2 regions of the Aromatoleum petrolei genome follow, and region 1 is predicted to be linked to the other one. Evidence: predicted binding sites of a transcription regulator. Region 1 holds the regulator's gene; the other holds the start of a gene.

The links. Region 1 encodes sigma-54, which starts transcription at its own class of promoters, with help from an activator protein. Its sites were predicted from a motif close to TGGCACGCTTNCTGCTNA; they were not measured.
Region 2: the regulator sigma-54 is predicted to act here: its motif matches at 2,475-2,492, upstream of ToN1_RS11375 (TorF family putative porin).

What each region holds. Positions count from the first base shown of each region.
Region 1 covers NZ_CP059560.1:2,383,277-2,387,183, forward strand. The annotation lists gene recA (recombinase RecA) at 1-368, shown strand, start outside; gene recX (recombination regulator RecX) at 386-835, shown strand; gene lptB (LPS export ABC transporter ATP-binding protein) at 822-1,544, shown strand; gene ToN1_RS10900 (RNA polymerase factor sigma-54) at 1,563-3,008, shown strand; gene hpf (ribosome hibernation-promoting factor, HPF/YfiA family) at 3,038-3,364, shown strand; gene ptsN (PTS IIA-like nitrogen regulatory protein PtsN) at 3,501-3,907, shown strand, end outside.
Region 2 covers NZ_CP059560.1:2,487,006-2,490,912, reverse strand. The annotation lists gene ToN1_RS11385 (ammonium transporter) at 1-1,287, opposite strand, end outside; gene glnK (P-II family nitrogen regulator) at 1,299-1,637, opposite strand; gene ToN1_RS11375 (TorF family putative porin) at 1,688-2,428, opposite strand; gene ToN1_RS11370 (accessory factor UbiK family protein) at 2,758-3,021, shown strand; gene ToN1_RS11365 (YifB family Mg chelatase-like AAA ATPase) at 3,134-3,907, shown strand, end outside.

The DNA.
Region 1 (3,907 bases):
TCGACATCCGCCGCACCGGCGCGATCAAGAAGGGCGACGAGGTCGTCGGCTCCGAGACGCGCTGCAAGGTCGTCAAGAACAAGGTCGCCCCCCCGTTCAAGGAAGCGCACTTCGACATCCTCTACGGCGAGGGCATCTCTCGCGAAGGCGAGATCATCGACCTCGGCGTCGAGAACAAGATCGTCGACAAGGCAGGCGCCTGGTATTCCTACCAGGGCGACAAGATCGGCCAGGGCAAGGACAACACACGCGAGTTCCTGCGTGCGAACGCGGCGCTCGCACGCGAGATCGAGAACAAGGTGCGCGTCGCGGTCGGCCTCAAGGAACTGCCGGCCGAGCCCGCGCAGCCGGCTGCCGAGGCGGCCTGAAGCCCCTTGCCCGGATCATGGCGGAGACGAGCCTGCGGGAACGCGCATTGCGGCACCTCGCGCGTCGCGAACACTCGCGCGCCGAATTGGTCCGCAAGCTCGCCCCGCACGGCTCCGCCGAAGAGATCGACGACGTGCTCGACCGCATCACCGAACTGGGCCTGCTCAGCGACCACCGCTTCGCCGAAGCCTGGGTGCGCGGCAAGGCCACCCGCTTCGGCACGGCACGCCTGCGGCGCGAGCTCGCACTGCGCGGGGTCGAGCGCGACACGATAGACGCGGCGCTCGAGGCCGAGGGCGTCGAGGACGACGTCGACCGCGCACGCGCCATCTGGCGCGGCAAGTTCGGCACCACGCCGGCCGACGCGCGCGAGTGGGCCCGCCAGGCGAGGTTCCTGCAAGGTCGCGGCTTCGGCACCGACGTGATCCGCAAGATATTGAAAGAGAACCCTGATGAGTCTGCTTAAGGTCGCCGGACTGCAGAAACGCTACAAGGCGCGCACCGTCGTCCACGATGTCGGCTTCGAGGTCGGCAGCGGCGAAGTCGTCGGCCTGCTGGGCCCCAACGGTGCCGGCAAGACCACCTGCTTCTACATGATCGTGGGCCTCGTACGTGCCGACGGCGGCGACATCCGCCTCGACGACGCCGAGCTCACGCACCTGCCCGTGCACGCGCGCGCGCGCCTCGGCCTGTCCTACCTGCCGCAGGAGATGAGCGTGTTCCGCAAGCTCACCGTCGCCGAGAACATCCGGGCGGTGCTGGAACTGCAGGGGCTGAACAGCGAGCGCGTCGACGAACGCCTCGAGGAACTGCTCGAGGAGTTGGGCATCGCCCATCTGCGCGACAACACCGCGGTGTCGCTGTCGGGCGGCGAGCGGCGGCGCTGCGAGATTGCGCGCGCGCTGGCGACCGACCCGCGCCTGATCCTGCTCGACGAACCCTTCGCGGGCGTCGACCCGATCGCGGTGCTCGACATCCAGAAGATCATCCGCTTCCTGCGTGACCGCGGCATCGGCGTGCTCATCACCGACCACAACGTGCGCGAGACGCTCGGCATCTGCAACCGCGCCTACATCATCAGCGAGGGCCGCGTGCTCGCGAGCGGGCGACCCGACGAGATCGTCGCCAACGAACAGGTTCGCCGCGTCTATCTCGGCGAGCATTTCCGCCTCTGATCCTGCCCGCGTAGCCCCATGAAACCGTCCCTCCAGCTCAAGATCTCCCAGCACCTCACGCTGACGCCGCAGCTGCAGCAGTCGATCAAGCTGCTGCAGCTGTCGACGCTGGAGCTCAACCAGGAGCTGGAACGCTTCCTCCTCGAGAACCCCATGCTCGAGCGCGAGGACGGCGACGGCAGCGACTTCGCCCCGGGTGCCGCGCAGCCCTCCGGCGAAGCGCCCGACTCCGGCAGCCAGGCCGACACCCCGACGCCCGGCGAGGAGGGGCATGGCGAGGCCGAACCGGCGAGTTTCGACGAAGCCGGCGAATGGTCGAGCGCGAGCAGTGGTTCGTCGAACCGCGACGATGACGACGACACCGACTTCCAGGAACTGCAGGCTGCCGGCACCAGCCTGCGCGATCACCTCGACCAGCAGGTGAGCCTGTCGCCGCTGTCGGATCGCGACCGCGCGCTGGTGCGCTTCATCATCGAGGCGCTCGACGAGGACGGCTACCTCAACCAGTCGCTCGAGGAGCTGCTGCCGCTGCTGCCGCCGGAACTCGAATACGACCTCGACGACCTCTCGATCGCGTTGCGCCACGTGCAGAACCTCGACCCGGCCGGCATCGGCGCGCGCAACCCGCAGGAATGCCTCAGCCTGCAACTCCGCGCAATGCCGTCGGACCCGACGCGTGACCTCGCGCTGAAGATCGTCGACGAGCACCTCGACCTGCTCGCTGAACGCAACTTTCTGCGCATCAAGCGCGCCACCGGCTGCGACGACGACGCACTGCGCGCCGCGCACGCGCTGATCTGCAGGCTCGATCCGCATCCGGGCTCGCAGCACTCGGTGCAGGAGACGCGCTACATCCTGCCGGATGTCGTCGTGCGCAAGATCCGCAACCGCTGGGCCGTCACGCTCAACCCCGAGGCGATGCCCAAGCTGCGCATCAACTCACTGTACGCCAGCATCCTGCAACAGAACCGCGGATCGGGCGGCGCGCTGACCAGCCAGCTGCAGGAAGCACGCTGGCTAATCAAGAACGTGCAACAGCGTTTCGACACCATCCTGCGGGTTTCGCAGGCGATCGTTGACCAGCAGCGACAGTTCTTCGATTATGGTGATGTGGCGATGCGACCCCTGACGTTGAGGGAGATCGCGGACCAGCTCGAACTGCACGAATCGACTGTTTCGCGGGTCACGACGCAGAAATTCATGGCCACACCGCGCGGCGTGTTCGAACTGAAGTATTTTTTCGGCAGTCACGTTGCCACCGACACCGGTGGGGCGGCCTCTTCCACGGCGATTCGAGCGCTGATTCGCCAGCTGGTGGAGGCCGAAGACAGGAAAAAGCCCCTGTCCGACGCGAAAATTGCCGAGTTGTTGGGCCAGCAGGGTATCGTGGTGGCGCGCAGAACGATCGCGAAATACCGCGAGTCACTCAATATTCCGCCGGTCAGCCTGCGCAAAGCGATCTGAAAAACGATCTGACAATACGAGGAAACATCATGAATCTCACCATCACCGGACATCACGTCGAAGTCACCCCCGCGATCCGCGAGTACGTCAATACGAAGCTCGATCGCGTCATCCGCCATTTCGACAACGTGACCAGCGTCAGCGTGATCCTGTCGGTGGAGAAGCTGCGCCAGAAGGCGGAAGTGACGCTGCACGTGCGCGGCAAGGACATCTACGTCGAGAGCGAGGACGCCGACCTGTATGCAGCCATCGACAGCATGGCCGACAAGCTCGACCGCCAGGTTCTCAAGTACAAGGCCAAGAACAACGACCACGGCCACGACACGCTGAAGCACCAGCAACCGACCGAGCTGTGATCCTTTAATTCACGCCGAGGGACCGGGGTGTGTTTATAATTCGCGCGTTTTCAACCCGCGCCTGCCGCACACCCCGAGCCTCCTCCCGCATCCGATCGGCAGCGGCACGGCCCGTGTCGTGCAGGTGGTGATCCGCATGAGCCTCATCGCCGAACTCCTGCCCCCCTCGAACGTCGTCATCGATCTGGACGCCAGCAGCAAGAAGCGTGTTTTCGAACAAGCCGGTCTCCTGTTCGAGAACCATCAGGGCATTGCCCGCAGCGTCGTCTTCGACAGCCTGTTCTCACGCGAACGCCTCGGCTCGACCGGCCTGGGTCAGGGCATCGCCATTCCCCACGGCCGCATCAAGGGCCTGAAGGAAGCCGCCGGCGCCTTCCTGCGCCTCTCGGCCCCAGTGCAGTTCGACGCTCCCGACGGCCGCCCCGTGACGATGCTGTTCGTGTTGCTCGTGCCCGAGCAGGCCAACGAAACCCACCTGCAGCTGCTGTCCGAGCTTGCGCAGATGTTCAGCGACCGCGACTTCCGCGAACAACTGCAGAACGC
Region 2 (3,907 bases), 100 kb from region 1:
CTGTGCGGAGGTCGAGAACGGGGCAGCCGCGTTGGCGACGTAGTCATACACGCCGACACCGCCGAGCTCCGGGTTGGCGAACACGCCGGTCAGGATCGCACCGAGGATGCCGCCCACGCCATGCACGCCGAACACGTCGAGCGCGTCGTCGGCGCCGAGCATGCGCTTGAGGCCATTCACGCCCCACAGGCAGATCACGCCGGCGAGGAGCCCGATCACCAGCGCGCCCATCGGGCCGACCCAGCCGCAGGCCGGGGTGATCGCCACGAGGCCCGACACCGCGCCCGAGGCCGCACCCAGCAGTGAGGGCTTGCCCTTCATCAGCCATTCCGCAACCATCCACGACATCGCCGCCATGCCGGTCGCGACCATCGTATTGAGGAAGGCGAGCGCTGCGAGGCCGTTGGCTTCGAGGTTGGAGCCGGCGTTGAAGCCGAACCAGCCGATCCACAGCATCGAGGCACCGACCATGGTCAGCGTCAGCGAGTGCGGGGCCATCGATTCGCGGCCGTAGCCGATGCGCTTGCCGATCATGAAGGCGCCCACGAGGCCCGCGATCGCCGCGTTGATGTGCACCACGGTACCGCCGGCGAAGTCGAGCGCGCCCTTCTGGAACAGGAAGCCTGCGGTCGCGGCGGCCGCGTCACCGGCGGCGGCGTCGGTGTAGGCGTCCGGGCCGGCCCAGTACCACACCATGTGGGCCATCGGCAGGTAGGAGAAGGTGAACCACAGCACCATGAACAGCAGCACCGCGGAGAACTTCATGCGCTCGGCGAAGGCGCCGACGATCAGCGCCGGGGTGATCGCCGCGAAGGTCGCCTGGAAGATGATGTAGGCGAACTCGGGGATCGCGACGCCCTTGCTGAAGGTCGCGGCCATGGAGTCGACCGTCACGCCGCTGAGGAAGGCCTTCGATAGCCCGCCGATGAAGGCGTTGCCCTCGGTGAAGGCGAGGCTGTAGCCGTAGACGAACCACAGCACGATCATCAGCGAGAAGATCACGAAGACCTGCATCAGCACCGACAGCATGTTCTTCGAGCGCACCAGGCCGCCATAGAACAGCGCGAGGCCGGGGATCACCATGAAGGCGACGAGCGCGGTGGAGGTCAGCATCCAGGCGGTGTCGCCCTTGTTGACCGTGGGGGCGGGCGCGGCGGCGGCTTCCGGCGCGGCCGCGTCGGCGATCGCGGTGACGGCCTCGGCCGCGGCCGGGGCATCCTCGGCGCCGGCGAGCCCGGCGAAGCCGAGTGCGCACACCGCAAGCAGGACAGCAAACAGTTTTTTCATGATGTTCTCCCTTACAGCGCGTCGGCGCCCGTTTCGCCGGTGCGGATGCGGATGGCCTGCTCGAGGTCGAAGACGAAGATCTTGCCGTCGCCGATCTTGCCGGTCGCGGCGGACTTCTCGATCGCCTCGATGACCTGTTCGAGCAGTTCCGTGGCGATCGCGGCCTCGATCTTCACCTTGGGCAGGAAGTCGACGACGTACTCGGCGCCGCGGTACAGCTCGGTGTGACCCTTCTGGCGGCCGAAGCCCTTGACCTCGGTGACGGTGATGCCCTGCACGCCGATCGCCGAGAGGGCCTCGCGCACTTCGTCGAGCTTGAAGGGCTTGATGATGGCGGTGACGAATTTCATGATGGTTTCCTTTCAGTCTTGCGGGGCGGCGGCCCCGCGGCGTTGCGGGCTCAGAAGGTCTTGCTCAGGCTCACGACGTAGCGGCCGTCGGCGTCGAAGTCGCGCTTGTCCTTCATGTTGGTATCCACGTAGTGCAGGCCCAGCGTGACGCCCGCGACGGACTGGCTCACGCCGACCTTCCAGTCGGAGTAGGACTCGGCCGGGCCGGCGATCATCTGGTGGCCGACGTGGGCATTGAGCGTCGTGCCGGGGATCACCTCGTAGGCGGCCGTGAGGTCGAAATACTGGCTGCCCTTGGAGTCCGGTGCGCCAAACAGCTTGGTGAAGGAGTTCGAGTACTTGAACGACAGGAACTGCCACGACAGGCCGAGGTAGCCTTCCAGCGTGTTCGGGTTCTTCAGGCCGATCGTGTTGCGCCAGCCCGAGTCGAACTCGCCCGGATAGACGTACTGCAGCAGGCCGACGTCGTAGCCGATGTCGCCGATCGTGCCCTTGTAGCCGCCGTAGACGTCCAGTTCGAGGCTGTTACCCGAGTTCTCGCCGGTACCACGCTCGAGGTCGCTCAGCCAGGACACGTTCGAGCCCCACACGCCGACGTACAGGCCGCTCGAGTGCGCGTAATCGAACCCGCCCTGCAGCGCCGGCTTCTCGTCGGTCTGGCTGATGCCGCGGTAGGCATAGTCGGAGACGAGGGCGACGTTCGCGGCGATCGGGCTGTCGCCGGCGGCGGCCACGGGGGAGATCAGCGGGAGGGCTGCTGCAACGGCCAGGGCGATGATGCGCTTGTGCATGGTGCTGCTCCTTGATGGTTGGCGTTTGATTGCTGGTGAGTCCTCCTTTGCACGCGGCGTGCCAAGTTGCCGAAAAGGCTGCACAAAATATTGTTTATAAAAAGAAATGGCGTTTCGAAGAGGCGCCGGGTGCGGGGTTTTGTGCACTTGCAGCAGAGTGCCTGCGCACGAAATGCACCTCCATGGTGCGTTCTAGTCGATTTCGTGGTGCGTGACGCCCCCGGTGGCCGGGCCGCTCACCGGAATGGGGCGCGGCAGGCGCTCGTCCGTACTCGCATCCGCGCCCGTGCTAGACTTTTGCCCTTCGCTTACGCCCCAGAGGTATCTACATGGCAGGCCCCCGCTTCCTCGACGAGATTGGTGCCAAGTTGTCCGAACTCGCCGCGAGCAATCCCGCCCGCGATTTCGAAAAGAACGCCAAGGCCCTGCTCGGCAGCGCCTTCGGCAAGCTCGATCTGGTCACGCGCGAGGAATTCGACGTGCAGCGCGAAGTGCTCGCGCACGCGCGTCAGAAGCTCGCCGAACTGGAAGATCGCGTCGCCACGCTGGAATCCGAACTGGCGCGCGCCCGCGCCGACCGCGACGACGAGTGAACGGCAGCGCCCGTCCGTGCAGCGGGCGCTTTCGCTGCAATGTCGCGAAGATAATCTTTCGTCATTGTCGGAGCCTCCGGTAGACTGAGCGCAGTCCATTCCGGAGGTACCGATGTCGCTGGCTCTCGTACGCACCAGGGCGCTCGCAGGCATGGGCGCGCCCGAGGTGACGGTGGAAGTCCATCTCGCCAACGGCCTGCCCGCATTCAACCTGGTCGGTCTGCCCGACACCGAAGTCCGCGAGGCGCGCGAACGCGTGCGCGCCGCGATCGCGACTTCGCAATTCGAATTCCCGCAACGCCGCATCACGGTGAATCTTGCCCCTGCCGACCTGCCCAAGGAGGGCGGGCGCTTCGACCTGCCGATCGCGCTGGGCATCCTCGTGGCGTCGGGCCAGGTGAATGCGGCGGGGCTCGCGAAGCATGAATTCGTCGGGGAGCTGTCGCTCGACGGCAGCCTGCGCGCGGTGCGCGGCGGGCTGGCGATGGCGCTGGAGAGCGGCCGCAGCGGTCGCGCGCTGGTGCTGCCGGCCGCGAATGCAGACGAGGCGGCGCTCGCGCGCGGCGCCGAGGTGCTGCCGGCGGCGAGCCTGCTGGCCGTGTGTGCCCATCTGAACGGTCACACGCCGCTCGCGCGTCGCCTGCCGCCACCCGTCGCGGAAGGGCGCGACGACGAACCCGATCTCGCCGAGGTGAAGGGGCAGCTGCAAGCCCGCCGCGCGCTCGAGGTCGCTGCGGCCGGAGCGCATTCGCTACTCATGTTCGGCCCCCCGGGCACCGGCAAGTCCATGCTGGCGCGCCGCCTGCCGGGCTTGCTGCCGCCGCTCGACGAGGCCGAGGCGATCGAGAGCGCGTCCATCCAGTCGCTCGAAGGCGGCTTCGACGCC